DNA from 4 places in the Azonexus hydrophilus genome. Region 4 is predicted to be linked to each of the others. Evidence: predicted binding sites of a transcription regulator. Region 4 holds the regulator's gene; each other region holds the start of a gene.
The links. The regulator sigma-54, encoded in region 4, starts transcription at its own class of promoters, with help from an activator protein. The targets are predictions, from matches to a motif close to TGGCACGCTTNCTGCTNA.

Region 1: the regulator sigma-54 is predicted to act here: its motif matches at 5,017-5,034, upstream of AADV58_RS04015 (ammonium transporter).
Region 2: the regulator sigma-54 is predicted to act here: its motif matches at 4,900-4,917, upstream of nifN (nitrogenase iron-molybdenum cofactor biosynthesis protein NifN).
Region 3: the regulator sigma-54 is predicted to act here: its motif matches at 4,323-4,340, upstream of nifH (nitrogenase iron protein).

Annotation. Positions count from the first base shown of each region.
Region 1 is NZ_CP151406.1:821,616-828,631, reverse strand. Features, by position in the region: gene AADV58_RS04035 (cation acetate symporter) at 1-1,143, opposite strand, end outside; gene AADV58_RS04030 (DUF485 domain-containing protein) at 1,140-1,457, opposite strand; gene groL (chaperonin GroEL) at 1,604-3,256, opposite strand; gene AADV58_RS04020 (co-chaperone GroES) at 3,305-3,595, opposite strand; gene AADV58_RS04015 (ammonium transporter) at 3,783-4,985, opposite strand; gene AADV58_RS04010 (murein transglycosylase A) at 5,142-6,365, opposite strand; gene AADV58_RS04005 (ATP-binding protein) at 6,413-7,016, shown strand, end outside.
Region 2 is NZ_CP151406.1:1,353,623-1,360,638, reverse strand. Features, by position in the region: gene nifU (Fe-S cluster assembly protein NifU) at 1-646, opposite strand, end outside; gene AADV58_RS06675 (HesB/IscA family protein) at 657-980, opposite strand; gene AADV58_RS06670 (hypothetical protein) at 1,103-1,519, opposite strand; gene AADV58_RS06665 (hypothetical protein) at 1,516-1,857, opposite strand; gene AADV58_RS06660 (CCE_0567 family metalloprotein) at 1,883-2,104, opposite strand; gene AADV58_RS06655 (NifX-associated nitrogen fixation protein) at 2,116-2,565, opposite strand; gene AADV58_RS06650 (SoxR reducing system RseC family protein) at 2,555-3,013, opposite strand; gene AADV58_RS06645 (NifB/NifX family molybdenum-iron cluster-binding protein) at 3,022-3,501, opposite strand; gene nifN (nitrogenase iron-molybdenum cofactor biosynthesis protein NifN) at 3,464-4,867, opposite strand; gene nifE (nitrogenase iron-molybdenum cofactor biosynthesis protein NifE) at 5,229-6,626, opposite strand; gene AADV58_RS06630 (helix-hairpin-helix domain-containing protein) at 6,748-7,016, opposite strand, start outside.
Region 3 is NZ_CP151406.1:1,286,798-1,293,813, reverse strand. Features, by position in the region: gene AADV58_RS06300 (PAS domain-containing hybrid sensor histidine kinase/response regulator) at 1-3,382, shown strand, start outside; gene AADV58_RS06295 (NAD(+)--dinitrogen-reductase ADP-D-ribosyltransferase) at 3,397-4,287, opposite strand; gene nifH (nitrogenase iron protein) at 4,404-5,297, shown strand; gene nifD (nitrogenase molybdenum-iron protein alpha chain) at 5,405-6,877, shown strand; gene nifK (nitrogenase molybdenum-iron protein subunit beta) at 6,944-7,016, shown strand, end outside.
Region 4 is NZ_CP151406.1:409,659-416,674, forward strand. Features, by position in the region: gene AADV58_RS01925 (sodium:solute symporter family protein) at 1-49, opposite strand, end outside; gene AADV58_RS01930 (pseudouridine synthase) at 92-772, opposite strand; gene AADV58_RS01935 (hypothetical protein) at 773-976, opposite strand; gene recA (recombinase RecA) at 1,189-2,211, shown strand; gene recX (recombination regulator RecX) at 2,204-2,638, shown strand; gene lptB (LPS export ABC transporter ATP-binding protein) at 2,635-3,369, shown strand; gene AADV58_RS01955 (RNA polymerase factor sigma-54) at 3,394-4,848, shown strand; gene hpf (ribosome hibernation-promoting factor, HPF/YfiA family) at 4,863-5,186, shown strand; gene ptsN (PTS IIA-like nitrogen regulatory protein PtsN) at 5,238-5,687, shown strand; gene hprK (HPr(Ser) kinase/phosphatase) at 5,696-6,631, shown strand; gene AADV58_RS01975 (adenylate/guanylate cyclase domain-containing protein) at 6,653-7,016, opposite strand, start outside.

The sequences.
Region 1 (7,016 bases), 410 kb from region 4:
GGCCACCACGGCCAGAATGGTGGTGAAGGCCACGGCCGAAATGAAGCCCAGGAAAAGATCGCCGCCCAGCGCGCTGGCCAGGTGCACCGCCGCCATGTTGGCCCCGCCCTGCAAACCACCCGCAACCTTGCCGCCGACAAAATAGGGGCCGGGATTGCCGATCAGGCTGACGATGGCGCCAAAGCCGATGATGAAGGTCAGCACGTAGAAATAACCGATCCACAGCGTCGCCCAGGCCACCGACTTGCGCGCCTCGCGCGCATTGGAGACGGTGAAGAAGCGCATCAGGATGTGCGGCAGGCCGGCCGTACCGAACATCAGCGCCATGCCGACGGAGATCGCCGACACCGGATCCTTGATCAAGCCGCCGGGTGCCATCAGCGCGTCCTTCAGCACATGCAGGTCGCTGGCCCGGGCAAACAGGGCCTCGGGGTTGAAGCCGGCATGGAACATCACCGCCAGCGCCATCAGCGTCGTGCCGGCAAGCAGGAAAACTGCCTTGTTGATCATCACCCAGGTGGTCGACGTCATGCCGCCGAGCAGCACGTACATCATCATCACGATGCCGACCATGATCACCGCGTAGGCGTACTCCAGCCCGAACAGGATTTTCACCAACTGGCCGGCGCCGACCATCTGCGCGGTCAGGTAGAAAAGCACCACGACCAGCGAGCCGAAGGCGGCAAAGGTGCGCACCGGACGTTGCGCGAAACGGTAGGCGGCGACGTCGGCAAAGGTGAACTTGCCCAGGTTGCGCAAGCGCTCGGCCATCAGGAAGGTGATCACCGGCCAGCCAACCAGCCAGCCGACCGAGAAGATCAGCCCGTCGAAGCCGCTGACGAAAACCAGGCCGGAAATCCCCAGGAAGGACGCCGCCGACATGTAGTCACCGGCAATCGCCAACCCGTTCTGGAAGCCGGAAATGCCGCCACCCGGCGAATACAGGTCGGCCGAGGAACGACTGCGCACGGTCGCCAGGCGCGTCATCCACAAGGTGGCGCCGACAAAGAAAATGAAGGTGGTGATCGCCGACCAGTTGGTCGGCTGGCGCGGCCCGAGGCCGACCGAGGGCATGGCCAGCGCGGCACCGGCAGTTGCCAGCGCGCAGGCAGCAAGAATCAGGAAACGGATGGAGAGGCTCATTTCAATGCCTGGCGGCGGATTTCGGTCGTATCGGCATCGAATTCCCGGTTTGCCCGGCGCACGTAAACAGCAGTCAGGACCACGGTCAGCACGATGATCGCCAGCCCGAACAGCAGGCCGGTGTTCGTCGCCATGCCGTCAAATAACGGCAGCGCCAGCCAATGCGGCGAAAACGCCAACACCAGAATGTAGGAAAAGTAGGCCATGACGATCAGGGCAGCCAGGAAAAAAGCGAAGCGGTTCCGTTTTCTGACCAGCGCCAGAAATCGCGGATTTTCACGAATATGGCCGCAACTCGCAGCTTGTTTCTGCATGAAACCGACTCCATCGGACCACCGGTCCGGCGACGCAAAGGCCGCAAGAATAGCGCATTCCGGCGGATGTTGCGATGCCGCAAAAAGCGGGCGAAAAAAAGCCCCGCCGAAGCGGGGCCTGTGACTGGCGCGAGGCCGGCCGGGTATTACATACCCATGCCGCCCATGCCACCCATACCGCCCATGCCACCCATGTCGGGCATGCCGCCGGCCGGCTTGTCTTCAGCCAGTTCGGCCACCATGCACTCGGTGGTCAGCATCAGGCCGGCCACGGAAGCGGCGTTCTGCAGCGCGGTGCGGGTGACCTTGGTCGGATCCAGCACGCCCATTTCGACCATGTCGCCGTACTCGCCGGAAGCGGCGTTGTAACCGTAGTTACCCTTGCCGCGAACGACCTTGTCGACCACCACGGACGGCTCGTCGCCAGCGTTGGCAACGATTTCGCGCAGCGGGGCTTCGATCGCCTTGAGGATCAGCTTGATGCCGGCGTCCTGGTCGTGATTGTCGCCCTTCAGGGTCTTGACCGCGGAACGGGCACGCAGCAGGGCAACGCCGCCGCCAGGAACGATGCCTTCTTCAACGGCGGCACGGGTGGCGTGCAGCGCGTCTTCGACACGGGCCTTCTTTTCCTTCATTTCGACTTCGGTGGCAGCGCCAACCTTGATCACGGCAACACCGCCGGCCAGCTTGGCCACGCGTTCCTGCAGCTTCTCGCGGTCGTAGTCGGAAGAGGCTTCCTCGATCTGGATGCGAATCTGCTTGACGCGAGCCTGGATCGAAGCTTCGTCGCCGGCGCCGTCGATGATGGTGGTGTTTTCCTTGCCGATCTCGATGCGCTTGGCCTGACCCAGATCCTTCAGGTCGGTCTTTTCCAGCGACAGGCCGGTTTCTTCGGAAATGACGGTACCGCCGGTCAGGATGGCGATGTCTTCCAGCATGGCCTTGCGACGATCACCGAAGCCCGGGGCCTTGACAGCAACGGTCTTGAGGATGCCACGGATGTTGTTGACGACCAGGGTAGCCAGCGCTTCGCCATCGACGTCTTCGGCGATGATCAGCAGCGGACGGGAAGCCTTGGCGACTTGTTCGAGGACCGGCAGCAGGTCGCGGATGTTCGAAATCTTCTTGTCGAAGAGCAGGATGAACGGGTTGTCGAGCAGGGCAACCTGCTTGTCCGGGTTGTTGATGAAGTACGGCGACAGGTAGCCACGGTCGAACTGCATGCCTTCGACGACGTCGAGTTCGTTGGCCAGGGACTTGCCGTCTTCAACGGTGATGACGCCTTCCTTGCCGACCTTTTCCATGGCTTCGGCAATGATGTCGCCGATCGAGGAATCGGAGTTGGCCGAGATCGAACCAACCTGGGCGATTTCCTTGGTCGTCGTGCACGGCTTGGAGATCTGCTTCAGTTCTTCGATGGTGGCGGCGACAGCCTTGTCGATGCCGCGCTTGAGGTCCATCGGGTTCATGCCGGCGGCAACGTACTTCATGCCTTCGCGGACGATGGCCTGAGCCAGCACGGTGGCGGTGGTGGTGCCGTCACCGGCGATGTCGGAAGTCTTGGAAGCAACTTCCTTGACCATCTGGGCGCCCATGTTGGCGAACTTGTCCTTCAGTTCGATTTCCTTGGCGACGGAAACGCCGTCCTTGGTCACGGTCGGGCCGCCGAACGAACGCTCGAGCACGACATTGCGGCCCTTCGGGCCGAGGGTGACCTTGACCGCGTCGGCCAGGATGTTGATGCCTTCGACCATACGGGCGCGGGCGGAATCACCGAATTTGACTTCTTTGGCTGCCATGTGAATAGCTCCTGAAAATTGTTCTGTGGAATAGGTCGGATGCAGGAATTACTTCTGCAGCACGCCCATGATGTCTTCTTCACGCATGACCAGGACTTCCTGGCCATCGACCTTGACGGCCTGGCCGGCGTACTTGCCGAACAGGACGCGATCGCCAACCTTGACGTCGAGGGCGATCTGCTTGCCGTTGTCGTCGCGCTTACCCGGGCCGACGGCCAGGATTTCACCCTGATCCGGCTTTTCGCCAGCGGAATCGGGGATGACGATGCCGGAGGCAGTGGTGCGCTCGGCTTCGACGCGCTTGACGATCACACGGTCGTGCAAAGGACGGATGTTCATGGATATCGCTCCTGTAGTTTTATCTGCAAAACACTGAAATTGGCCGGGCACGCGGCTGCGGCACCGGGACCGACGCGGGCGTTTGTTAGCACTCGTCGTCAGTGAGTGCTAATAATAGTGACGCCCTTGGCCGATTTCAAGGGCAGGGTGGAAGTTTTTTGTTTTCGGCTTCCACCCGCCTACCGATTTACCAGCTCGGTTCGCGCTCCGGCGTCGCCGTGATGCGGTGGATGCTCAGGTCGGCGCCCTGGTATTCCTCTTCCTGGTCGAGACGCAGGCCGAATGCGCGCTTCAGGCCGCCATAGACGACAAAACCGCCGACCAGCGCGACGCCGATTGCCAGCAGAGTCATCAGCAGTTGCGACATGAAGGCAACGCCGCCGGCGCCGCCGAGCGCGGTGCTGCCGAAGATGCCGACGGCGATGCCGCCCCAGGCCCCGCACAGGCCGTGCAGCGGCCAGACGCCGAGGACGTCGTCGATCTTCCAGCGGTTCTGGGTCAGCGTAAACAGGATCACGAACATCCCGCCGGCGATGGCGCCGATGACCAGCGCGCCCATCGGATGCACCAGGTCGGAACCGGCACAGATGGCGACCAGACCGGCCAGCGGGCCGTTATGGACGAAGCCGGGGTCGTTCTTGCCGAATACCAGCGCCGCCAGCGTGCCGCCGACCATGGCCATCAGCGAGTTGATCGCAACCAGGCCGGAAATGTTCTCGATGGTCTGCGCGCTCATCACGTTGAAGCCGAACCAGCCTACCGTCAGGATCCAGGCGCCGAGCGCCAGGAAGGGAATCGATGAAGGCGGATGCGCCGACACCCGGCCGTCCTTGGTGTAACGACCATAACGCGCACCAAGAAGAAGCACCGCCGGCAGCGCGATCCAGCCGCCCATCGCATGCACCACAACGGAGCCGGCAAAATCATGGAAGGGCGCACCAAAAGTGGCCGTCAGCCAATCCTGGATGCCGAAGGCACCATTCCAGGCGATCCCCTCGAAGAAGGGATAGACGAAGCCGACCAGCATGAAGGTGGCCGCCAGTTGCGGATAAAAGCGCGCGCGCTCGGCAATGCCGCCCGAAATGATGGCTGGAATCGCGGCGGCGAAGGTGAGCAGGAAGAAGAACTTGGTCAGTTCATAGCCGTTCTTCTCCATCAGCGTCTCGACACCGCTGAAGAAATGAACGCCGTAAGCGATGCCGTAGCCGATGAAGAAGTAGGCAATCGTCGACACGCCGAAGTCGGTCAGAATCTTGACCAGCGCGTTGACCTGATTCTTCTTGCGCACCGTGCCAACCTCGAGGAAGGCGAAGCCGGCGTGCATGGCCAGCACCATGATGCCGCCCAGAAGAATGAACAATACGTTGCTGCCAGAATGCAAAGTTTCCATGGGACCCCCAGAAAATGATCTGGGGGCTGGAAAAGCAAGCACCATTCCAGTGCATCAAATCCGTTTCAAATCAGTGCATTGGAAAATGCACCAAAACAAAACGCGCACCGCGAGCGTGCATGACGCAGGGCGAACGCCCCGGCATCGTGCATCAACTCAGTCGAGCGGATAGCCCGGCGGCAGCAGAACCCACATCCGGCCGTCCTGTTTCATGCGGCCAGCCAAGGCACCCGGCTCCTTGCCGAAGCCCCAGAAAAAATCGGCGCGCACCGCACCACGGATGGCACCACCGGTGTCCTGCGCCATCACCAGCCGGTTCAGCGGCTGCGCCGAATTGGGGCGCGTCGTCGCCAGGAAGACCGGCGCCCCCAGCGGAATCGAACGCGGATCGATGGCGATGCTGCGCTCGGGCGTCAGCGGCACACCGAGTGCGCCGATCGGACCGTCGTCACTGGCCGGCATCTCGCGGAAGAAGACATAGCTCGGATTGCTGTTGAGCAGCTCGTCCAGGCGCGCCGGGTTGGCCCGCGCCCAGGCCTGAATGCCCTGCATCGACGCCTCTTCCAGTTTCAGGTCGCCGCGATCGACGAGCAGGCGGCCGATCGAGCGATACGGATGACCGTTCTGGTCGGCGTAATTGACCCGCATGGTGCTGCCATCGGGCAGGCGGATGCGGCCCGAGCCCTGGATCTGCAGGAAGAACAGTTCGATCGGATCGTCGACCCAGGCCAGCGTCTTCGCCGGCAATTTTTCATTGGCCAGGATGTCGCCGCGCGTCCAGTAGGGCACAACCTTGTTGCCCTCGACCCGGCCGCGCACGCGCTTGCCCTTGAGTTCCGGGAAGAGGTCGCCCAGTTCGATGGTCAGCAGGTTCTCCGGCACGCCATGCACCGGAAACGCAAAGCGCTTGCCCGGCGCGCGGCTGCCCAGCAGCAGCGGTTCGTAATAACCAGTGACCATGCCGCTGACCGCCGACGTGTCGGCCGTCGACACCGCGTAAGGTTGCAGGCGGGCTTCGAAGAACTGGCGCACGGCAGCGTCCGACTTGCCGTCGACTGCATCGACCCCGGCGCAGATCTCGCGCCAGAACTGACCGGTATTGCGCCGCTGCAATCCGCGACAGGACTGGACGAAGGCCGGCCAGGCCGCCGCATGCTGGTCGGTCTTCCAGCCTGGCAGCTCGTCCCAGCTCGCCGGCGTGAACACGCGCGAGAAGGCCGGCGGCTGCACCGGCGTTTCGACGGCCGGACACGCCGGACAGGCAGCGCAGGGCGGACAGGCCGGCGCCTTTTCTTCGGATGGCGCGGGCAAGCCGGGCAAGGTCGAACACCCGGCCAGCAGCAGGGCGACAGCAAACAGGACAACTTGGCTTTTTGACATGGCTTTGGTTAGAGTGGGCAGCTTTGCCGCACAGTATACCTGCCACCATGATCGACTCCGCCCAACTCGAACGCCTGCTGACCCGCGCCGAGCATGTGCTCGGCCGCCTCGAAGCCACGCTGCCACCGGCCCCGCCCCTGCCCGACTGGCACGCCGCCGTGGCTTTCCGCTGGCGCAAGCGCGGTGCCCGCGGCTGGTTGCAGGGCGTCGGCAAGCCGCACCCGATCCGCCTCAGCGACATCGAGACCGTCGACGACCAGAAAGCCCGCATCGTCGCCAATACCCGTCAGTTCGTCGCCGGCCAGGGCGCCAACAACGTGCTGCTGACCGGCGCCCGCGGCTGCGGCAAGTCCTCGCTGGTCAAGGCCGTGCTCAACGAATTCTCGGCCGACGGCCTGCGCCTGATCGAAGTCGACAAGCACGACCTGATCGACCTGCCGGACATCGTCGACCTGGTCGACGGCCGGCCGGAAAAATTCATCATCTTCTGCGACGATCTGTCGTTCGAAGCCGGCGAAACCGCCTACAAGGCCCTGAAGTCGGTACTCGACGGCTCGGTCGCGGCGCCGCCGGACAACGTGCTGATCTACGCCACCTCCAACCGCCGCCACCTGATGCCCGAATACATGTCGGAAAACCTGGAAACCCAGC
Region 2 (7,016 bases), 940 kb from region 4:
GCTTCTTGCTCGGCGGCTTCGGGGCTTCCGGGGTGGCCGGGCACGGCGGCGGCGGCGAAACTTCGCCGGGGCCGGCGCGCGAGGCCTTGACCTTGGCCAGGATTTCCTCGATGCCTTCGTGGCAGGCGGCGCAACCGCCACCGGCCTTGGTGTAGAAGGTCACTTCCTCAACCGTATTGAGGTTGTTGGCGGTGACCACGTCTTCGATCATCACTGCGTCGATGGCGAAGCACTTGCAGATCAGCGCGCCTTCTTCGTGGTCGTCGGACCATTCCTCGCCACGGTAGTTGGCAACGGCAGCCTGCAGCGCCTCGCGGCCCATGACCGAGCAGTGCATCTTTTCCGGCGGCAGGCCGTCGAGGAAGTCGGCGATGTCCTGGTTCGAGACCTTGAGCGCCTCGTCCAGGGTCAAGCCCTTGATCATCTCGGTCAGCGCCGACGACGAGGCGATGGCCGAACCGCAACCAAAGGTCTGAAAATGCGCGTCTTCGATCACTTCCGTTTCCGGATTGACCTTGAGCATCAGGCGCAGCGCGTCGCCGCACTGGATCGAGCCGACATCGCCGATGCCGTTGGCTTCTTCCAGCGGACCGGAGTTGCGCGGGTTGAAGAAGTGTTCGCGAACCTTGTCAGAGTATTCCCACATGATTCTTCCCTCAGACCGAGAACGACGAGCCGCAGGAACACTGCGCGCTGGCGTTCGGGTTGTCGAACTTGAAACCGGTGTGGGTCAGCGTGTCGACGAAATCGACAGTGACGTTGTCGATCATCGGCATGGTCATCGGATCGACCAGCAGCTTGACGCCGTCGACTTCGACTTCCCAGTCATCTTCAGCCTTCTCGGCTTCGAGCTTCATGCCGTACTGCAGGCCGGAACAGCCGCCGCCCGAGATCATCAGGCGCAGGCCGGCGACCGGCGTTTCGGAACCACGGATGAAACGTTGTACTGCTTTTACGGCGGCGGGGGTCAGATTGATCATGGCGATTCTCCCAGGGGTTGATGGCTTACTCATTGCAAGCCCTGTGCCATCCCGAAACCTATCGCCAAGCCTATGAATTAAATGAATTGTTGCTGCGCAGCGGCTTGTCGCATTTGCGACAATCACCCCAAAACATGTTCGTAAGCACGACGCATCAGGTCGCGCTCGATGGCGCTCAAGGAGCGTGCCTCGGCAATCGTGATGAATCGACCATCCAGTTGCTCGGCAGCGGCAAATGGCGGATCGATGCTGGCAAAAGCGCCGAGCAGCACCGCGACGTCGCCGGCGGAGGTATCCACCCAGCACTGGAATTCCGGCACCGCCTCGATTGCCCCTTCGGCCAAGCCAAGACGAACCTCGGCCTCGCGCAGCACGGCGCTCGGATGTACCTGCACCGTCGGCGACCAGTCTTCCGGCCGTAGCGCGGCATCGGCCGGCAAGGGGGTAAACAGGGCGACACCAGAAGGCAGACGCAGATAGCGCAAGCGCCCGCTGGTGCCCTGCTTGTGCAGGAGAAGCACACGTGTGTCCATATTCATGCCGGATACTCCGCAATAACCGCGTCACCGCGCCACACTGGCGCCCTTCCCCAGACCTGCACGGCATCGACGTAACTACCCGCTTTCGCGGGATGCGGCAGCAGCACCTGGTATTCGGCGAAGACCCGCCCGTCCGGGAAAAAGGTTGCCTTGCCAAAACGCTGACCACCCCGCCAGACGGCAATCACACTCTCTTGCTGTGAGTAGGGATCGCGCTCCATCTCGAAACTGGCGGCAGCCCACACCGGTTCGTCGCCAATCGACAGACCGAGTTTGCCGACCTGCTCACGCAGTGCCTGGCACAGCGACTCGCCGATATCCGGGGACGGCGGTGTCATCGCCCGCCCCCGTCACTAGCCACCTTCAAACCGTTTGCGCCTTCTGCGCCGCCGCCAAGCGCTGGCTGGCTTCAGCCCAGGCCTGACAAGCGTCGTAAGTCGACTGCGCGATGCCCGGAATTTCCTGGTAGCCCGCCGGCAGGCGGTCTTCCACGAGGTCGTGCATTTGCGACGCCCATTCCGAAGCAATACGCTTCAACTTCTTCACTTCCTTGTCGAGAGCGGCGAGTTCTTCGTCAGTCATCATTTCCTCCGTCCTTACAGCCCGGCGACGTCCGGATATTGGCCGATGCGTTCGAGAGCGATGCCGAGCAGCTTGTCCGCTTCATCCTTCATCTTGGAGAGGCTGGGAAAGCCGAAACGATGCACGTCGCGCAGCGTCTTCTCGACGGCAACCAGCTTGCCAACGGTGATGATGGCGCGGCCAAAACCTTCATGCGTCAGGTGCACCAGCGGCACGGCCAGCAGCTTGCATTCCTTCTCGATCAACACGGCGATGGCGTTGTAGAAGGCCTTGACGCGCGAAATCGTTTCATCATCCGGATCACCGATCAGCGGAATGGTCGCCTTGCGCTCCTTGGTCATGATGTAGGGGTCGAGAATTTTCTCGACGGTCCAGCCGGAATAGGTACCGTAGGTATCCAAGGCGCGCATCTGGCGCGCCATTTCCTTGACGAAATCGGTTTCAAAGATGGGATCAGTGCTCATGGTGGAACTCCTGTGGGGAAACTTGTGAAGAACGGGATAGCGGCAGCAGTTGCGGCGCCGGCATCAATCCGGGAACCAGGCCGATGGCGACGCGGGCAATGATCAGGGCGGCAACGAAGCCGACGATGGCGCCCAGCGCCGTTGCGCCGTCGCTACCTTCGAGCACGGCGCCAAGCCAGGCGCCGAACAGCATGGCGAAGGCCGGAAACAGGTAACCGAGCAGCGCCGACAACGTCAGCCGGCTTTCCGGCAAGGCCACGCAGACCATGTCACCTGCGGCGATGCCAGCGCTGGCCGGCAGGGTCAGGACAGTCGCCGGACGGCCGGCAGCGATCTTGCCGATGCCGCAACTGCTGCCGTGACCACAGGCCGAACAGCCGCTGGTTTCCATGACGACGATGGCGCGGCCGTCCTCGATCCGCTGGACGATGCCACGATGTTCGATCATGCCGGCGCTCATCCCTGCCACCCTTCGTCTTCCATCGCCGCGAAGCGATCCGTTGCCGCCGCCTTGGTCTGCGCGGCGATGGCCCGGTCAACCCAGGCTACGCCGCCGTCGCGCATGGCACCGGACAGCTCCAGCAGCAATTCGTCGATGGCATCGACCTCGCCCACGCGGATCGGCTGGATGCCGGCGGCCATCAGCTTCTTTATCGCCGACGCACCGATGGCCATAACATAGACCGCGGCACAGCCGGCCAGGAAATCGACCTTGGCGATCAGCTTGTCCTCGTTGCCATCCATGGCTTCTTCCGAAAACTCGCCGACGCCGACCAGCGTCGCCTTGTCCGGCGTCACCTCGTAGATGGCAAAACCCTCGGCAGCACCGAAATGCTGATTGACCCGGGTCCGGTCGGTCGAGGCGAAGGCAATGCGGAGCACGGCTTCCGGCGCCTGCTTAATGGACCAGACCAGCTGCAGACGACGTGACGACATGGGGTTGTCCGACACCATCACGGTCGTCGGTCCAGTAGATTGAACGATAGGCTTCGAGTTCATGATGTTGTCCCAGCATCAAGTTGGCGAGATCAAAGAGGGTCTGCCGCGTACCGCGGTACCCCACCCAGGTGCGGGCGTAACCGCCCACGTAGTCGTATTGCGGAAAACCAGCGCGCATCAGGGGCAAACCCAGGCGGTGCGCGGTATCCACGGCATGCGAATTGGACATGACGAGTTGGGCACCGGCGGCACGTGCCGCCTTTTCCATGTCTTCCAGATCGCCGACGATCACCTTGTCGATCGGCAAGCCAGCCAGACTTTCATGTTTGTGCGGGCTGACTGCAGCCACCACCTCAGCGCCCATGCCGGTCAGGAAACGCACCTGCATGCCGAGCAGGTCAGGATCGGCCGCCAACGCCACCCGGGCAAACCCGGTCATGAAATGGCTATCGACCATTGCATCCTGCAACTGCGCGCGATGGCGTTCAATTTTTTCGGGCACCGGCTTGCCGGAAATCTCGGCCAGCGCCTGGGTGAAGGCATCGCAATCATCGAGCCCCATCAGCCCAGCGAAGCGATGATCGGGCACCGCGGTCAGGCCCTTGAGGATATCCGCCGCATTGAACAGCGACGGCCCGATCACCAGGGTCGCCACTGACTCGCCCATCGCCTCGATTTCCGCGCGCGGCGTGCCACCGATGGTCAGCGCCGAATACTCGGCCTCGACCAGGTGACCATCCAGCGAATCGCCAATATCCGGCACCACCACCGGGCGCAGGCCGAAAGCCTCGACCCAGTCCTTGATCGCCTCGATATCGCCCGGCGTCAGCATCCCCGACGCCAGCACATTGACCTGCTTCGGCCGCTTGCCGGCACAATCGCTCGCCGGCACCAGCGTGCGGATCAGCGCCTCGATCGCCAGCGCGTAACCGCTTTCCAGGCAACCGACGTAATCCGGCGTATTCACCGGCACCACCGCCACCCCGTCATATTCGGGATGCGCAGCGCGAAATTCCTTGACCGTACGCAGGATGTCGGTCCCCTGCGTCTCCGACAGCCCGGTCGTGACCAGGCCGATGATGTCCGGCTTGCTCTTGTCGGACAGCGTGCGCAAGGCCTCGACCACATTCTCGTCGGCGCCCATGATCGACGACACCTGATCCATCGCCGTCGTCTGCAGCGGAATCGGCTCGCGGAAATGGCGCACGAAAAACACCTTGCCGAACGCCGTGCACCCTTGCGAACCATGCATCAGCGGCAGACTACGATTCAGCCCGAGGAAAACCAGCGACGCACCGATCGGCTGGCTGACCTTCAACGGATTCACCGCCAGCGCTTTCTTGGATTGGATGATTTCGGCCATGTGGGCAACGCTCCTCAGAGATTAACCACTCCTAAGCAATGAGCGCGCCAAGATAAAACAACAAGTAAAACAGTTAGTTAAATTCTGTCAACGTGTAGCAAACCCGACAATCACGGCAAGCCGGACAAAGCCAAACGCAATTGGCCAGGTGCCCATTCAGCCGGCAGAAAACGTTTTCCAGCGAGCGTAAAAAGGCTCAAGGTTGGCGCCGCCGTCGAACGACAGGGCACACCCGTCGGCGAACGACCTGCCCGTCGCCGCCCATGCCTGGAGTGGCGGCAGGATGGTAGTCAGCCATAAGCTGAGCGAGTTTTCCCGGGTACCGGGATTAATACTGGAAAACTGGATTGCGCAATAAGACTCAGGCCGTCAGCACCGCTCCCGAAACTCCCTGCGCCCACGGCGCCGGCTTCCGGACTGCGGTCCACACCGGGCTTTCCATCGACAGCGCCAGTTGGCGGGCGAGTTCGCTCATGCCGGCGTAGCCGGCGTAGCCGAATTCGCGTTCCTGGTTGATGTCGAGGAAGGGAATGCGCGCCTTGAGGGCGGTGTACAAATTGCGCCCGCCGGCGATCAGGATGTCGGCCCGGTACTCGTGATAGGTCGACAGCAGGGCCTTGGGGCTGCCGTCGTCGATCATCTTGGTGTCCTCGCCCATCAGTTCGCGGATGCGCGCCTTGTCTTCCTCGGTCGATTTCTTGGTACCGGTGGCGACCACCTTCATGCCCAGATCCTGCAGCGCTGAAACGATGGACCACGACTTGACGCCGCCGGTGTAGAGCAGCACGCGCTTGTCCTTGAGGCGGGCGCGCCAGGGTTCGAGCGCGGCGTGGGCCTTGGCTTCCTCGCGGGTGATGACCGCCTCGGTGCGGGCGATCAGGTCGGGGTCGCCGATCAGCCGGGCGAAATCGCGCAGTGCGTTGGAAACATCCTGAACGCCGTAGAAACTGCCTTCGAAGAACGGCTGGCCGTAGGTTTCCTGCATTTTACGGGCGACGTTGAGCAGGGCCTTGGCGCAGACGACCATGTTCACCTTCGCCCGGTGCATGGTCTGCACCTCGTGGAAACGCGCGTCGCCGGACAGCGTGCACAGGATGCGCAGGCCGAGTTCATCGAACAGCGGCGCAACGTGCCAGAACTCGCCGGCGATGTTGTATTCGCCGATCAGGTTGACGTCGTAAGTCGGCAGGCCGTCGGCGCGCGGTTTGGCCGGTGCCGGCTCGGCGGTGCCGATGACGTACTTGAACATGGCCTCGCCGGCCAGGCGGTTGCCGAGGTTCTTGGTGCCGTAGAAACCGGCGGCATCGACCGGCACCACCGGGATGCCGACGCGCTCGCTGGCGGCCTTGCAGACGGCTTCGACGTCGTCACCGATCAGTGCGGTGACGCAGGTGTTGTAGACGAAGACGGCCTTCGGCGCGTAGCTGTCGACCGCCTGCTTGATCGCGTGGAACAGGCGTTTTTCGCCACGCCCCATGACCACGTCGGTTTCCGACAGGTCGGTGGTCATGCCGATCTTGTACAGCGTGACGCCGGAAGAGCGCGTCCCGCGGTTATCCCAGGAAGAACCGGCGCAAGCAATCGGCCCATGGACGATGTGGGCGACGTCGGCGATCGGCAGCAGCGCGATCTGCGCGCCGTCGAAGGAGCAGCCGCCGGCAGTGGCGCCCGGCTTCGGCTTCGAACAACCGGACTTTTCCTTGGTGTTATGGCTGCAGGCCGGCTCGTCGAGCAGGGCCTGGATTTCGCTGGCTTTCATGCGCGTTCTCCAGATGACTGGCTAACACTCAGCAAAATGGGTGCCACCGGGCAGCACCTTGTTTTATTTGATAATTTTCATCAGCAGGCTTGTCGCCTTTACGACAAGCCTGCGAAAAAACTCAAATCTTCAACAACTTGCCGACCTTTTCCAGCAGCTTGGCGCCAACGCCCTTGGCCCGCAGCAAGTCGTCGAGCCTGGCATAAGGCCGGGCGGCAACGATGGCTTCGGCGACCGCCTTGGAAATCCCCTTGACAGCAGCCAGTTCGGCCGCGCTGGCGGTATTGACGCTGACCGGACCGGTCTTGTCTGCGGACTTGCTGGCGCCTGCTTTCTTGGTCGCACCCTTGCCCGCCTTGGCGGCCAGCTTGACCGCTGCCTTGACGTCGC
Region 3 (7,016 bases), 880 kb from region 4:
CAAGGATGCCGACGGCCGCTATCAACGCTGCAACCCGCGTTTCGAAAGTTTTGCCGGGCGCAGCGAGGCCGAGATCGTCGGCAAGACCGACCTCGAACTGTTTCCCGAGGAAGACGCCCAGCGCTATCGCAAGCTCGACCGGATCGCCATCGACGCCGGCTACCCGGTCGCCCATCAGGAATGGCGGCAGTTCCACGACGGCCACCGCGAACTGCAGACCATTCACAAGGTCGCGGTGCGCGACGAAAACGGTTTTCTCTACGGCATCCTCGGCGTCGGTCGCGACATCACCGCCGAACACCTGGCCGAGGAGGAGGTCTTTGCCAGCCAGAAAGTCCTGGCCCGCACCCAGGCGATTGCCCGGATCGGCAGCTGGAGTTTCGATTTTTCCGGCAATCGCCTGAGCGGTTCAGCCGAGGCGGCCAGCATCATGGGCTTGCCGCTGCAGGGCGGCATCGCCCCGCAGGATTTCTTCGCCGCCATCGACGCCGCCGACCGCGAACGGGTCAGGGAAAACTGGCAGCAGGCCGTGCATCACGGCATTTTCGACGTCGAACACCGGATCACCGCCGGCGACCGCAACAAGTGGGTCCGCCAGCGCGCCGAGATCGAATTCGACGAAAACGGCAAGGCCCGCCGGGCCAACGGCATGGTCCAGGACATCACGTCGATCAAGATCGCCACCGAAGCGCTGCGCCGTCGCGAAGAACTGTTCTCGACCATCGTCGGCCAGGCCGAACACGGCATCCTGCTGATCGACATCAAGCGCATGGGCTTCGTCGAGTTCAACGACGCCGCCTGCCGCCACCTTGGCTACAGCCGCGAGGAGTTCGCCGACCTCGACCTGTATGCGATCCAGACCGATGCCGGCAAGCGCACCGAGGTCGATGACGACATCCGCCTGGTACTCCGTGACGGCAACGCCTCGTTCGAGAGAAGTTACCGTTGCAAGGACGGCTCGAGCCGCATCTTCTCGCTGTCGGTCAAGGCCATCCATCTCGACGACACGCCGCAGGCCGCCATTGTCTGGAGCGACATCACCGAGCGCAAGCAAGCCGAAGAAGACCTCGAACGCTACCGCAATCACCTCGAAGAACTGGTCACCGCCCGTACCGTAGAACTGGCTGAAGCGCGCGATGCCGCGCAGGCGGCCAGCCGCTCCAAGAGTTCCTTCCTGGCCAACATGAGCCACGAAATCCGCACCCCGATGAACGCCATCATCGGCCTCACCCACATGCTCCGCCGCGAAATCGGCGATCAACGCCAGGCCCAGCAACTCGACAAGGTGGCCGGTGCCGCCACCCACCTGCTCGGCATCATCAACGACATCCTCGACTTCTCGAAGATCGAGGCCGGCAAGATGTCGCTCGAACCCACCGATTTCGACGTCGACCGCGTCATCGGCGACGTGTGCACGCTGGTCAGCGAAAAGGTCCAGGCCAAGGGCCTCGAACTGGTCGCCGACATTTCCTCGCTGCCCCCCGCCCTGCACGGCGACGGTCTCCGGCTCGGCCAGATCCTGATCAATTTCCTGAGTAATGCCGTCAAGTTCACCGAGCGCGGCAGCATCGTCGTGCGCGGCAGCATCCTCGACGAAACCCCGGAAGACCTGCTGATCCGCCTCGAAGTCCAGGACAGCGGGATCGGCATGAACGAGGAGCAGCTATCGCGCCTGTTCCGCGCCTTCGAACAGGCCGACGCCTCGACCACCCGACGCTACGGCGGCACCGGCCTGGGACTGGCGATCACCCGCCGGCTGGTCGACCTGATGGGCGGCAAGCTCGGCGTCAACAGCACGCCGGGCCAGGGCAGCACCTTCTGGATCGAACTGCCGTTCGGCAAGGTGGCCGGCTTCAATCACCGCAGCAACGCCGACATCCTGCCGCCCGGCACGCGCGCGCTGGTCGTCGATGACATCGAGGACGCGCGCATCTCGATGGCCGCAGTGCTCAGCGAACTGGGTGCCCGCCCCGACTGCCTGGCCAGCGGCAACGAAGCCCTGGCCCGCCTGCAGGCAGCCGAAGCCGAGGGCGACCCCTACGGCCTGCTGCTGCTCGACTGGCAGATGCCTGGCCTCGACGGCATCGAGGTCGGCCGGCGCATCCAGGCCGGGCAACTGGCCAAGGCACCGAAAACCTTCCTCGTCAGCGGCACCCTGGGCGCGCCACGCGACGACATGAGCAGCCTGGGTTTTGCCGGTTTCATTCCGAAGCCGCTGACCCCGTCGAGCCTGCTGGTTGCCCTCGAACGCCTGGAGGATCGCCTCGATCAGAAGCATCACCGCCAGCGCGTCGGCGACAGCAGCGACGACATGACCCTGCTGCGCAGCCAGCTCGAGGGCTACCATGTGCTGCTCGCCGAGGACAATCTGCTCAATCAGGAGGTCGCGCTCGACATGCTGCGCCAGGTCAATCTGCGCGTCGATGTCGCCGACGACGGCTGCCAGGCCGTGGACATGGCCGGCAAGACGGCCTACGACCTGATCCTGCTCGACGTCCAGATGCCGAACATGGACGGTCTCGAAGCCGCCCGCCGCATCCGCCAACTCGCCGGCCGCGAAAGCATCCCGATCCTGGCGATGACCGCCAACGCCTTCGACGAAGACCGCGAGACCACCCGCGCCGCCGGCATGAACGAACACATTGCCAAGCCGGTCGAGCCGGCCGTCCTGTACACCGCGCTCTTGCGCTGGCTGAAAGGCGGCGACACCGGGCGCGCCGCCGGCCTGCCGGCACCGGCCGCCGGCGACGAAGTCTGCCAGGGTCTGAGCAGCCTGCCCGGGCTCGACTGCAAGCTCGGCCTGCGCTCGACACTCGGCCAGAGCGAGCGCCTGTGGCGCCTGCTCGACCAGTTCTGCGGCACACACCGCGACGACGGCCACCGCATTGAGCAGTTGCTGGCCGACGGCGACACGCCGACCGCCCGGCGACGCGCGCATTCGCTCAAGGGATCGGCGGCCACCCTCGGTCTGCTGCAGATTTCCGCCAAGGCCGGCGTCATCGAACAAGGCATCGGCAACACCATGACGCCGGAAGCCTCGGCCGCCCTGCCGACGGCGGCGCTGACCGCCTTGCTGGCTGAGTTCTGCGACGCCTTCGCCGCCCTGCGTGAAGCCCACGAACGGGCCGTCGCCGACAGTCCGGCGCCGACCATCGATTACGCCCGGCTGGCCGGCGAACTGGCCGAACTACGCGAGTTGCTGGCCAGCGACGACATCAATGCCCTGGATCATTTCCACCGGCTGCAGCCGCGCCTGGTGCTCGCCGCCGGCCGCTCGGCCGCCCGTCTGGGCAATGAAATCGAGAACTTTGCCTACGCCGAGGCGCTGGCCACGCTCGATGCCATCGTCGCCGCCGATCCCGGACTGCACGGCCGGGACTGAACCGGCCTCAACCCTCAGATTGTCGACAAGGTGACATCGACGACACCGCCGATGGCCAGGAATTCGTCCTCCCCCTGCAGCACGCCGGGCAGCAGGCCGCAGTGGAAAAATATCTTGGTCAGCGGCATGTCCACCGTCAGGATGTAATCGCCGAATTCGCAAGCCCGATCACGGCTGCAGGTGAAGGAATTGAGGTTGTTGAGCAGGATGGTGTGGCGCCCCCCCTCCCGGCTGTCCAGGATTTCATGATCAGCCACCCGGTTGACGCCGCGGTACAGCGTCACATGCCCGGCCCCTGAATGGCGACGGGCGAGTTCATGCTGGCAATAGGTATAGACCAGGTCGAACTGCGCCTCCAGCGCGCTGGTCCCGTACAGACCCTGCGAGCGCATTTCCATGTAATGCAGCCAGGCGTCGTCGTGGGTATCGCGCAGCGGCTGGCCGTGCCAGCGCGGCAGCAGGCCGAAACGCGATTCGACCCAACCCTTGAGCACCGCGCCCTCGCGGCTGTCGGCATCGAAGCTCCAGCCGCGGATCATGCGCGCGTAATTGGCGCGGGCGCGTGACTTGTTGTTGCCGGTGAAGCCCATTTCCTCGGGCCATTCGAGCTGGAAATGCACGGTCAGGTAATCGCGGAAGACTTCCCCGCGCACCGCCGCATCGTCGCCGGCTTCGCCCAGGCGGCGGAACAGGTCGCGGTGCAGTTCGGCAACGCCGTCGAGCAGCAGCGGTGAGGGATGACGCTGATAAGTCAGGCTGCCAAGCACGACCGCCGGCAGGTTGCAGCGATTGATCGGCAGGCGCGCCTCGCGCGGCAGGCTTGGATTGTCGTCACCCCGACACAAGCCAGGGTCTTTGTCGCACAACCCCACCGCGCCCCCATCCCCATGTTTTTTGTTTTTCATTTAATAAACAACAACTTGAAAGCCATCAGCCGAGCTGGCACGCAACATGCAGAAGATCAGTCGCGACACTCACCAATTGCATTTCAAATCGACTGACAGACTAAGGAGATTACACCATGGCAAAACTGCGTCAATGCGCCATTTACGGCAAGGGCGGGATCGGCAAGTCGACCACCACCCAGAACCTCGTGGCCGCCCTCGCCGAATCCGGCAAGAAGGTCATGATCGTCGGCTGCGACCCGAAGGCCGACTCCACCCGCCTGATCCTGCACAGCAAGGCTCAAACCACCGTCATGCACCTGGCTGCTGAAGCCGGCTCGGTTGAAGACCTCGAACTGGAAGACGTCATGTCCATCGGTTTCGGTGGCGTCAAGTGCGTCGAATCCGGTGGTCCGGAACCCGGCGTCGGCTGTGCCGGCCGTGGCGTCATCACCGCCATCAACTTCCTGGAAGAAGAAGGCGCCTATGACGAAGACCTCGACTTCGTCTTCTACGACGTGCTCGGTGACGTGGTCTGCGGTGGCTTCGCCATGCCGATCCGCGAAAACAAGGCCCAGGAAATCTACATCGTCTGCTCCGGCGAAATGATGGCCATGTACGCCGCCAACAACATCGCCAAGGGCATCGTGAAGTATGCAAACTCGGGTTCCGTCCGTCTGGCCGGCCTGATCTGCAACTCGCGTAACACCGACCGCGAAGACGAACTGATCATGGCCCTGGCTGCCCGCCTCGGCACCCAGATGATCCACTTCGTGCCGCGCAACAACGTTGTCCAGCACGCCGAAATCCGCCGCATGACCTGCGTCGAATTCGACCCGACGCACAAGCAAGCCGACGAATACCGCGCCCTGGCCAACAAGATCGTCAACAACACCAACTTCGTCATCCCGACCCCGATCGAGATGGAAGAGCTGGAAGAGCTGCTGATGGAATTCGGCATCATGGAAGCCGAAGACGAAAGCATCGTCGGCAAGACCGCTGCTGAACTGGCTGCCGAAAAGGCCGCCTGATAGCAGTCCGGGTTCGTCGCTCCGGCGGCGAACCTTGTATCGCCAGTATTCAACCAATGTTGGCGTCGTGCACAAATAGATGCCGGCGCAACGAAAGGAGTTACACCATGGCAGCGCTCACCCGCGAAGAAACCGCAGCCCTCATTCAAGAGGTGCTTGAGGTTTACCCCGAGAAAGCCAAGAAGGACCGTGCCAAGCACTTGATGATCAACGACAAGGAACTTGAGTCGTCGAAGAAGTGCATTACTTCCAACCGCAAGTCCCTGCCGGGCGTCATGACCATGCGTGGTTGTGCCTACGCCGGTTCCAAGGGCGTGGTCTGGGGTCCGATCAAGGACATCATCTCGATCTCGCACGGCCCGATCGGTTGCGGTCAATATGCCCGCGCCGGCCGCCGCAACTACTACGTCGGCACCACCGGCGTCGATGCCTTCTGCGAAATGAACTTCACCTCGGATTTCCAGGAGAAGGACATCGTTTTCGGCGGCGACAAGAAGCTGGCCAAGCTGATCGATGAAATCGAAATGCTCTTCCCGCTGAACAAGGGTATCTCGGTTCAATCCGAATGCCCGATCGGCCTGATCGGCGACGACATCGAAGCGGTTTCCAAGAAAGCTGCTGCCCAGATCAACAAGCCGGTCGTTCCGGTGCGCTGCGAAGGCTTCCGCGGTGTTTCCCAATCCCTGGGCCACCACATCGCCAATGACTCGGTCCGCGATTGGATCATCTCCAACCGTGACGGTCAGGCTTTCGAATCCACCCCGTACGACGTCGCCATCCTCGGCGACTACAACATCGGTGGTGACGCCTGGGCTTCCCGCATCCTGCTCGAAGAGATGGGTCTGCGCGTGGTTGCCCAGTGGTCCGGCGACGGCACCCTGGCCGAAATGGAGAACACCCCGAAGGTCAAGCTGAACCTGCTGCACTGCTACCGCTCGATGAACTACATCTCCCGCCACATGGAAGAGAAGTACGGGATTCCCTGGCTCGAGTACAACTTCTTTGGCCCGACCAAGATCAAGGAATCGCTGCGCAAGATCGCTTCCTTCTTCGACGACAGCATCAAGGAAGGCGCCGAGCGAGTCATCGAGAAGTACACCCCGATGATGGATGCCGTGATCGCCAAGTATCGTCCGCGCCTCGAAGGCAAGAAGGTCATGCTCTACGTCGGCGGCCTGCGTCCGCGTCACGTGGTTGGCGCCTACGAAGACCTGGGCATGGAAGTGGTCGGTACCGGCTACGAATTCGCCCACAACGATGACTACGATCGCACGATCAAGGAAATGGGCGACGCCACCCTGATTTACGACGACGTCACCGGCTACGAGTTCGAAGAATTCGTCAAGGCTTGCAAGCCCGACCTGATCGGTTCCGGCATCAAGGAAAAGTATGTCTTCCACAAGATGGGCATTCCTTTCCGCCAGCTGCACTCCTGGGACTACTCGGGCCCCTACCACGGCTGTGACGGTTTCGCCATCTTCGCCAAGGACATGGACCTGACCCTGAACAACCCGTGCTGGAACCTGATGAAGGCCCCGTGGCAGAAGGCTGCTTCGGAAGCTGAAAAGAAGGCTGCCTGATTCCGCAGCAATCGTACAACTTACGCCCGTATCCACAGATAGGTGGTGCGGGCGAAGGAGATCAAGATGCAAACCGTAGATGACATCAAGCCGTGTTTCCCCCTCTTCCGTGACGACGACTACAAGGCGACGTTGAAGG
Region 4 (7,016 bases):
CGATGCCGATGGAAATGACGAGATAGATGACGACGAACCAGATCAGCATGGCGTGGGGTCGACGATGGCAAGGGGTTGAAAACGCGAGGGATTATAAGGTTATTGCGGCGTCGGCGAAGGGAAAAAACGGTGCCGGACTGACAAATTTCACCGGCTTGCCGCTTTGCGGATGGACGAAGGCAATTTCTGCCGCATGCAACAACAGGCGCGGCGCCCGTTCGGCGGCAGCGCCGGCGTAGAGTTCGTCGCCCAGGATGGGGTGGCCGAGCGCGGCAAGATGGACGCGCAACTGGTGCGAACGGCCGGTCACCGGTTCAAGTTCGACCCGCGTCAGCTGTTCGGCCGGGCAGCGTTCGATGACGCGGAAGCGGGTCAGCGAAGGCTTGCCCAGTTCATGGCTGACCATCTGCCGGGGGCGGTTCGGCCAGTCGCAGATCAGCGGCAGGTCGATCTCGCCGGCATCCGCTTCGACCAAGCCAGCGACCGTGGCCAGGTAACGCTTGTCCACGGCGCGGTCGCGGAACAGTTTGTACATCGCCTTCTGCATCGCCTCGCCACGCGCCACGACGAGCAGTCCCGAGGTCGACATGTCGAGCCGGTGGGCGATCATCGCTTCCGGGAAGTCGCGCTGCAGGCGGCTGATCACGCAATCCTGCTTGTCCTCGCCGCGGCCGGGGACTGAGAGCAGCCCGGACGGCTTGTCCACGACCACCAGCCCGTCATCGACGTGGATGATCGTCAGCGGCTCGGCAGGCGGCAGATAGCGGCGCATTCAGCGACGGGCCGGCAGTGTGCACCGGGCATCGCGGTAAGGGCCGCGACTGTAGGCCCAGCCCTCGCCCGGCGGGGTCTGCATGCAGATGCGCGCACCGTCCGCCTTGCTCACCCACCAGTGCCAGGGCGCGGGTGCGGCCTGGGTCGCGGTGGTCAGCAGCAAGGCGCTGAAGACAAATAAGCGAAGTGATGGTTTTTTCATCGAATACTGTATAGTTGTACAGTGTTTGGTGAACCGGAATTCCGGCGGCTTGCGCAAGGGGCGAAGAATATACCGCGCCTGTCGTCATCTTCCCTAAAATCCGTTATTGCCATTGTCATTTCGGCAAAACGGCTTTCGATGTATCCATTGAGCAATTTTTGTTCCATCCATGGCCCTGTGCCATAATCCACACAACGTTTCGAGGTATGAACATGGACGACAACAAGGCAAAGGCGCTCGCCGCAGCGCTGCAACAGATCGAAAAGCAGTTCGGCAAGGGCTCCATCATGAAGATGGGCGATGCCGAAATCGACGAGGGCATCCAGGTCGTGTCGACCGGTTCGCTCGGCCTCGACATCGCACTCGGCGTCGGCGGCCTGCCGCGCGGCCGGGTGGTCGAAATCTACGGCCCGGAATCGTCGGGCAAGACCACGCTCTGTCTGCAGGTCGTTGCCGAAATGCAGAAGCTTGGCGGTACCGCTGCCTTCATCGATGCCGAACATGCGCTCGATCCGCAATACGCCCAGAAACTCGGTGTCAATGTCGGCGAACTGCTGATCTCGCAGCCCGATACCGGCGAACAGGCGCTGGAAATCGCCGACATGCTGGTCCGTTCCGGCTCGGTCGACATCATCGTCGTCGACTCCGTGGCCGCGCTCACCCCGCGTGCCGAAATCGAGGGCGAGATGGGCGATCAGATGGTCGGCCTGCACGCCCGTCTGATGTCGCAGGCGCTGCGCAAGCTGACCGCCAACATCAAGAAAACCAACACGCTGGTCATCTTCATCAACCAGATCCGGATGAAGATCGGCGTCATGTTCGGCTCGCCGGAAACCACCACCGGCGGCAACGCGCTCAAGTTCTACGCTTCGGTCCGTCTCGACATCCGCCGCATCGGCGGGATCAAGAAGGGCGACGAGGTGGTCGGTAGCGAAACCCGTGTCAAGGTGGTCAAGAACAAGGTTTCCCCGCCCTTCCGCGAAGCCATCTTCGACATCCTCTACGGCGAAGGGATTTCCCGCGAGGGCGAGATCGTCGAAATGGGCGTCGCCCACAAGCTGGTCGACAAATCCGGCGCCTGGTATTCGTACAAGGGCGAGAAGATCGGCCAGGGCAAAGACAATTCCCGCGAATTCCTCAAGTCGCACCCGGAAATCGCCCAGGAAATTGAAGCCGGCATCCGCGAAGCGGCGAGCACCACCGTGATCAAGCCGAGCAAGGCCGCCAATGGCTGATCTGCGGGTGCGTGCCTTGCAGTGTCTGACCCGGCGAGATCACAGCCGGGCCGAGCTGCATGCCAAACTCGCGGCGCATGCTGACAGTGAAGAAGCCCTGACGGCGGTGCTCGATGCCTTGCAGGCCGAGCACCTGCTGTCGGATACCCGTTATGCCAGCCAGCGCGTTTCGGCGCGTGCCAATCGCTACGGCAATGGCCGCCTGCGCCAGGAATTGCGGCACAAGGGCGTCAGCGATGGCGACATCGAAGCCGCCCTGCCCGAGGCCGGCGACGAGGGTGAACGTTGCCGGGCGATCTGGGCGAAAAAATTCGGGCAGCCCCCCCAATCTGCAGAAGAACGTGCCAAACAGATGCGTTTCCTGCAATATCGCGGCTTTTCTGCAGAAGCGATCCGCCAGACCCTGCGCGGAGCTAGAGAAGAATGAGCCAGCCAACCGCCACTCTGTCCGCGCACAACCTGAAAAAGCGTTACAAGGCGCGCACCGTCGTCGAGGACGTGTCCTTCTCGGTGCGCTCCGGCGAAGTGGTCGGTCTGCTCGGGCCGAACGGTGCCGGCAAGACCACCTGTTTCTACATGATCGTCGGCCTGGTGGCCGCCGATGGCGGCGAAGTCTATATCGACGACGAGCGCCTCACCCACCAGCCGATGCATACACGCGCCCGCACCGGTCTGTCCTACCTGCCGCAGGAAGCCTCGGTGTTCCGCAAGCTCAACGTCGAAGAAAACATCCTCGCCGTGCTCGAACTGCAGAAGTTGCCGGCCGAAGAGTGCAGCCAGCGGCTGGAAAGCCTGCTCAACGAACTGCACATCACCCATGTCCGCCACGTGAATGCAGCGGCACTGTCCGGTGGCGAGCGGCGGCGCGTTGAAATTGCCCGGGCGCTGGCGACCAATCCGCGCTTCATCCTGCTCGACGAGCCGTTTGCCGGGGTCGATCCGATCGCCGTGCTGGAAATCCAGAAAATCATCCGCTTCCTCAAGGAACGCGGCATCGGTGTCCTGATCACCGATCACAACGTGCGCGAGACGCTTGGCATCTGCGATCACGCGGTGATCATCAACGCCGGTCATGTACTTTCCTCTGGACGTCCGGAGGAAATTGTCGACAATGAGAGTGTACGCAAGGTTTACCTCGGCGAGCATTTCCGCCTCTGATCTCGCCAAACCAAGATTGCATCAATGAAACCGGCACTTCAGCTCAAGCTTTCGCAGCATCTGGCCCTGACGCCGCAATTACAGCAGTCGATCAAGCTGCTGCAGTTGTCGACCGTCGAGATGCAGCAGGAAATAGAACGCTACCTGCTGGAAAACCCGATGCTCGAGCGCGACGACGACGGACCGGGCGAGTCCTTCGCCGGTGCCCAGCAGTTCGATTCGCCCGACAAGCCGGTCAGCGAACCCGCACCGGCGAGCGAGTCGCGTGAGGATGCCCAGGGTGAGCCGCCGATGACGCCCGGTGACGTCGACGACGATCGCTGGTCCAGCGATGCCGGCACCTTCACCGGCGCCGGCCGCGACGAGGAAGACGACAACGATCCGCAGGACGCCCACGCTTCCAGCGTCAGCCTGCGCGAGCACCTCGGCTGGCAACTGGGGATGACCCAGTTGAGCGATCGCGATCGCAGTCTGGTCCGTTTCCTGATCGAAGCACTCAGCGACGACGGCTATCTCGCCACGCCGCTGGCAGAACTGCTGGAAACCCTGCCGCCCGAGTACGAGGTCGAGCTCGAGGAGCTCGAAATCGCCCTGCGCCATATCCAGAATTTCGATCCGACCGGGATCGGTGCCCGCGACCTGCGCGAATGTCTGCTGCTGCAACTGCAGGTCGAAGAGGATTGCGCCGAGCGCACGCTGGCCCTGACCATTGCCGACAAGCACCTGGAATTGCTGGCTGCCCGCGATTTCGTCAAGATCCGCCGCCTGACCGGCTGCGATGACGAAATCCTGCGCGGCGCGCACGAGCTGATCACCAGCCTCAATCCGCGGCCGGCCGCCGGTTACGCACAGGACGAAGCGCGCTACATCACGCCCGACGTGATCGTGAAGAAGCTCAAGGGTAAATGGACCGCCTACATCAACCCGGATGCTTACCCGCGCCTGCGCGTCAATCGCCTGTACGCCGACATCCTTGCCCGCCAGCGTCGCGGCAATGGCAACCTGAGCGGCCAGTTGCAGGAAGCCCGCTGGCTGATCAAGAACATCCAGCAGCGTTTCGATACCATCCACCGCGTCACCCAGGCCATCGTGGACCGCCAGCGCCAGTTCTTCGAACATGGCGAAGTGGCGATGCGGCCACTGGTGCTGCGCGAGATCGCCGACTTGCTCGGCCTGCACGAATCGACGATTTCCCGCGTTACCAGCCAGAAATACATGGCCACGCCGCGCGGCATCTTCGAACTGAAATACTTCTTCGGCAGCCATGTGTCCACCGATACTGGTGGTGCCTGTTCTGCCACGGCCATTCGTGCCCTGATCAAGCAATTGATTTCGGCGGAAGATGGCAAGAAGCCCTTGTCGGATAGTCAATTATCCGAAATACTAGGCCAGCAGGGAATTGTCGTTGCCCGACGCACGGTTGCCAAATACCGTGAATCGCTCAACATCCCACCGGTCAATTTACGCAAGACCCTGTAGAGAGAGGAGAAAAAATGAATCTGCAAATCAGCGGTCACCATATCGAAGTCACCCCGGCACTGCGCGAATACGTCGAGAACAAGCTCGATCCCGTGCTCCGTCATTTCGACAAGGTTACCGGCGCCAGCGTCGTGCTTTCCGTTGAAAAGCTGAAGCAGAAGGCCGAAGTCACCGTTCACGTTCCGGGCAAGGACATGCATGTCGAGGAAGCCGGGGACGATCTCTACGCCGCCATCGACGCCATGTTCGACAAGCTCGATCGCCAGGTCCAGAAGTACAAGCAGAAGCTGCAGGACCACCATCGTGGCGAAAAGCCGTCGATGCACATCGACGACTAAGCCTGACCGACCGCACCCCTCGGGGTGCGGTTTCTTTGCTGCAAAGTTCCCATGAACCCTCTAGACAACATTCTGACTGCCGACCAGGTCCTGCTTGACCTGGATGCGAGCAGCAAGAAACGTGTTTTCGAACAGGCCGGCATGCTGTTCGAAAGCCGGCTCGACATGTCGCGTTCGTTGATTTTCGACAGCCTGTTCGCACGCGAAAAACTCGGCTCCACGGGCCTTGGCCAGGGTGTAGCCATTCCCCACGGCCGGATCAAGGGCCTCCAGCAGGCCGCCGGCGCGCTGATCCGTCTGGCGACGCCGATCCCCTTCGATTCCCCGGACGGCCGTCCGGTCACCCTGCTGTTCGTGTTGCTGGTACCGGAACAGGCGACCGAAGAGCATCTGCAGATCCTGTCCGAACTGGCCCAGCGCTTTTCCGACCGCGCCTTCCGCGAAGCCTTGCAGGCCGCCCCGGACGCCGAAGCGGTGCTGGCACTGTTCAAGAAGTCCTGACCGGCGCCGTGCGGCACATCAGCCTGGAGCAGTTGTACCAGGACAACCGCGAAAAGCTGTTGTTCAACTGGCTGGCCGGTCAGCGCAACGACCGGCGCATCGAGCTCAAGGCCGCCAGCAATTACGGCGCCGACGTCGTCGGCCACATCAACATCATCCACCCGGAACGCCTGCAGGTCATGGGGCAGGCCGAGTACGACTGGGCCATGCGCATCGGCGAGCGGCGTTTCGGCCAGATGTTCATCGACTTGTTGTCGGCCCGCACGCCGGCGATGATCGTCGCCGACGGCCTGAAGCCCCCCGAATTCATCGTCGATGCCTGCAAGGCCGCCGACGTGCCGCTGATCCTGTCGCCCAAGCACTGTTCGGCGGTCATCGATCACCTGCGCATCTACCTGTCGGCGCGCCTGGCCGACACCATCAGCCTGCACGGCGTGTTCATGGACGTGCTCGGCATGGGCGTGCTGATTACCGGCGATTCCGGGGTTGGCAAATCCGAACTGGCGCTGGAGCTGATCTCGCGCGGCCATGGCCTGGTCGCCGATGATGTGGTCGAGATGGCCCGGATCGCGCCGACCACCATCGAAGGCCGCTGCCCAGGCATGTTGCGCGATTTCCTCGAAGTCCGCGGCCTCGGCCTGCTCAATATCCGCACCATCTTCGGCGAGACCGCCTCGCGCCGAAAGATGAAATTGAAGCTGATCGTGCACCTGCAGCGCACGATTGCCATGGAAGACGCGCCGCGTCTGCCGCTCGACGCACAAAGCCAGGATGTGCTCGGCGTGCCGATCCGCAAGGTGGTGATTCCGGTGGCTGCCGGGCGCAACCTGGCGGTGTTGATGGAAGCCGCGGTACGCAACACCATCCTGCAATATCGTGGCATCGACAGCATGCAGGACTTCGTCGAGCGGCAGAGCCGCATGATGAACGACGACGACGTCTGAGCCGCGTTAGCGGCGAGTCGCTCAGAGGTGTTCGAATTCGACCCGGTCAGCTGCCGGATCGTTGAGCGAACTGCCAAAACACACGACACCGCTGCCTTCGAGCAGGATTTCATGTTTGCGCAGCGTGATCTCCTGGCGCCCCTGCATGCTCAGGAAACTGCCGTTGGTGCTGGTGTCGATCAGGTAATAACCATCGCGGCGCCGTTCGATGCGAGCGTGCATGCGTGACACCTTGCGGTTCTGGATCAACATGGCACAGGATGGATCGCGTCCCAGACTGAGGACCGGGGTGCTGTCGTCGATCAGGTAGGCCTTGCCCCGGTAGCGCAGGCACAGGCGCTCGGCCAGCTTGTGGCTGAGTGGGCCGAACATCGAGTGCTGCGGC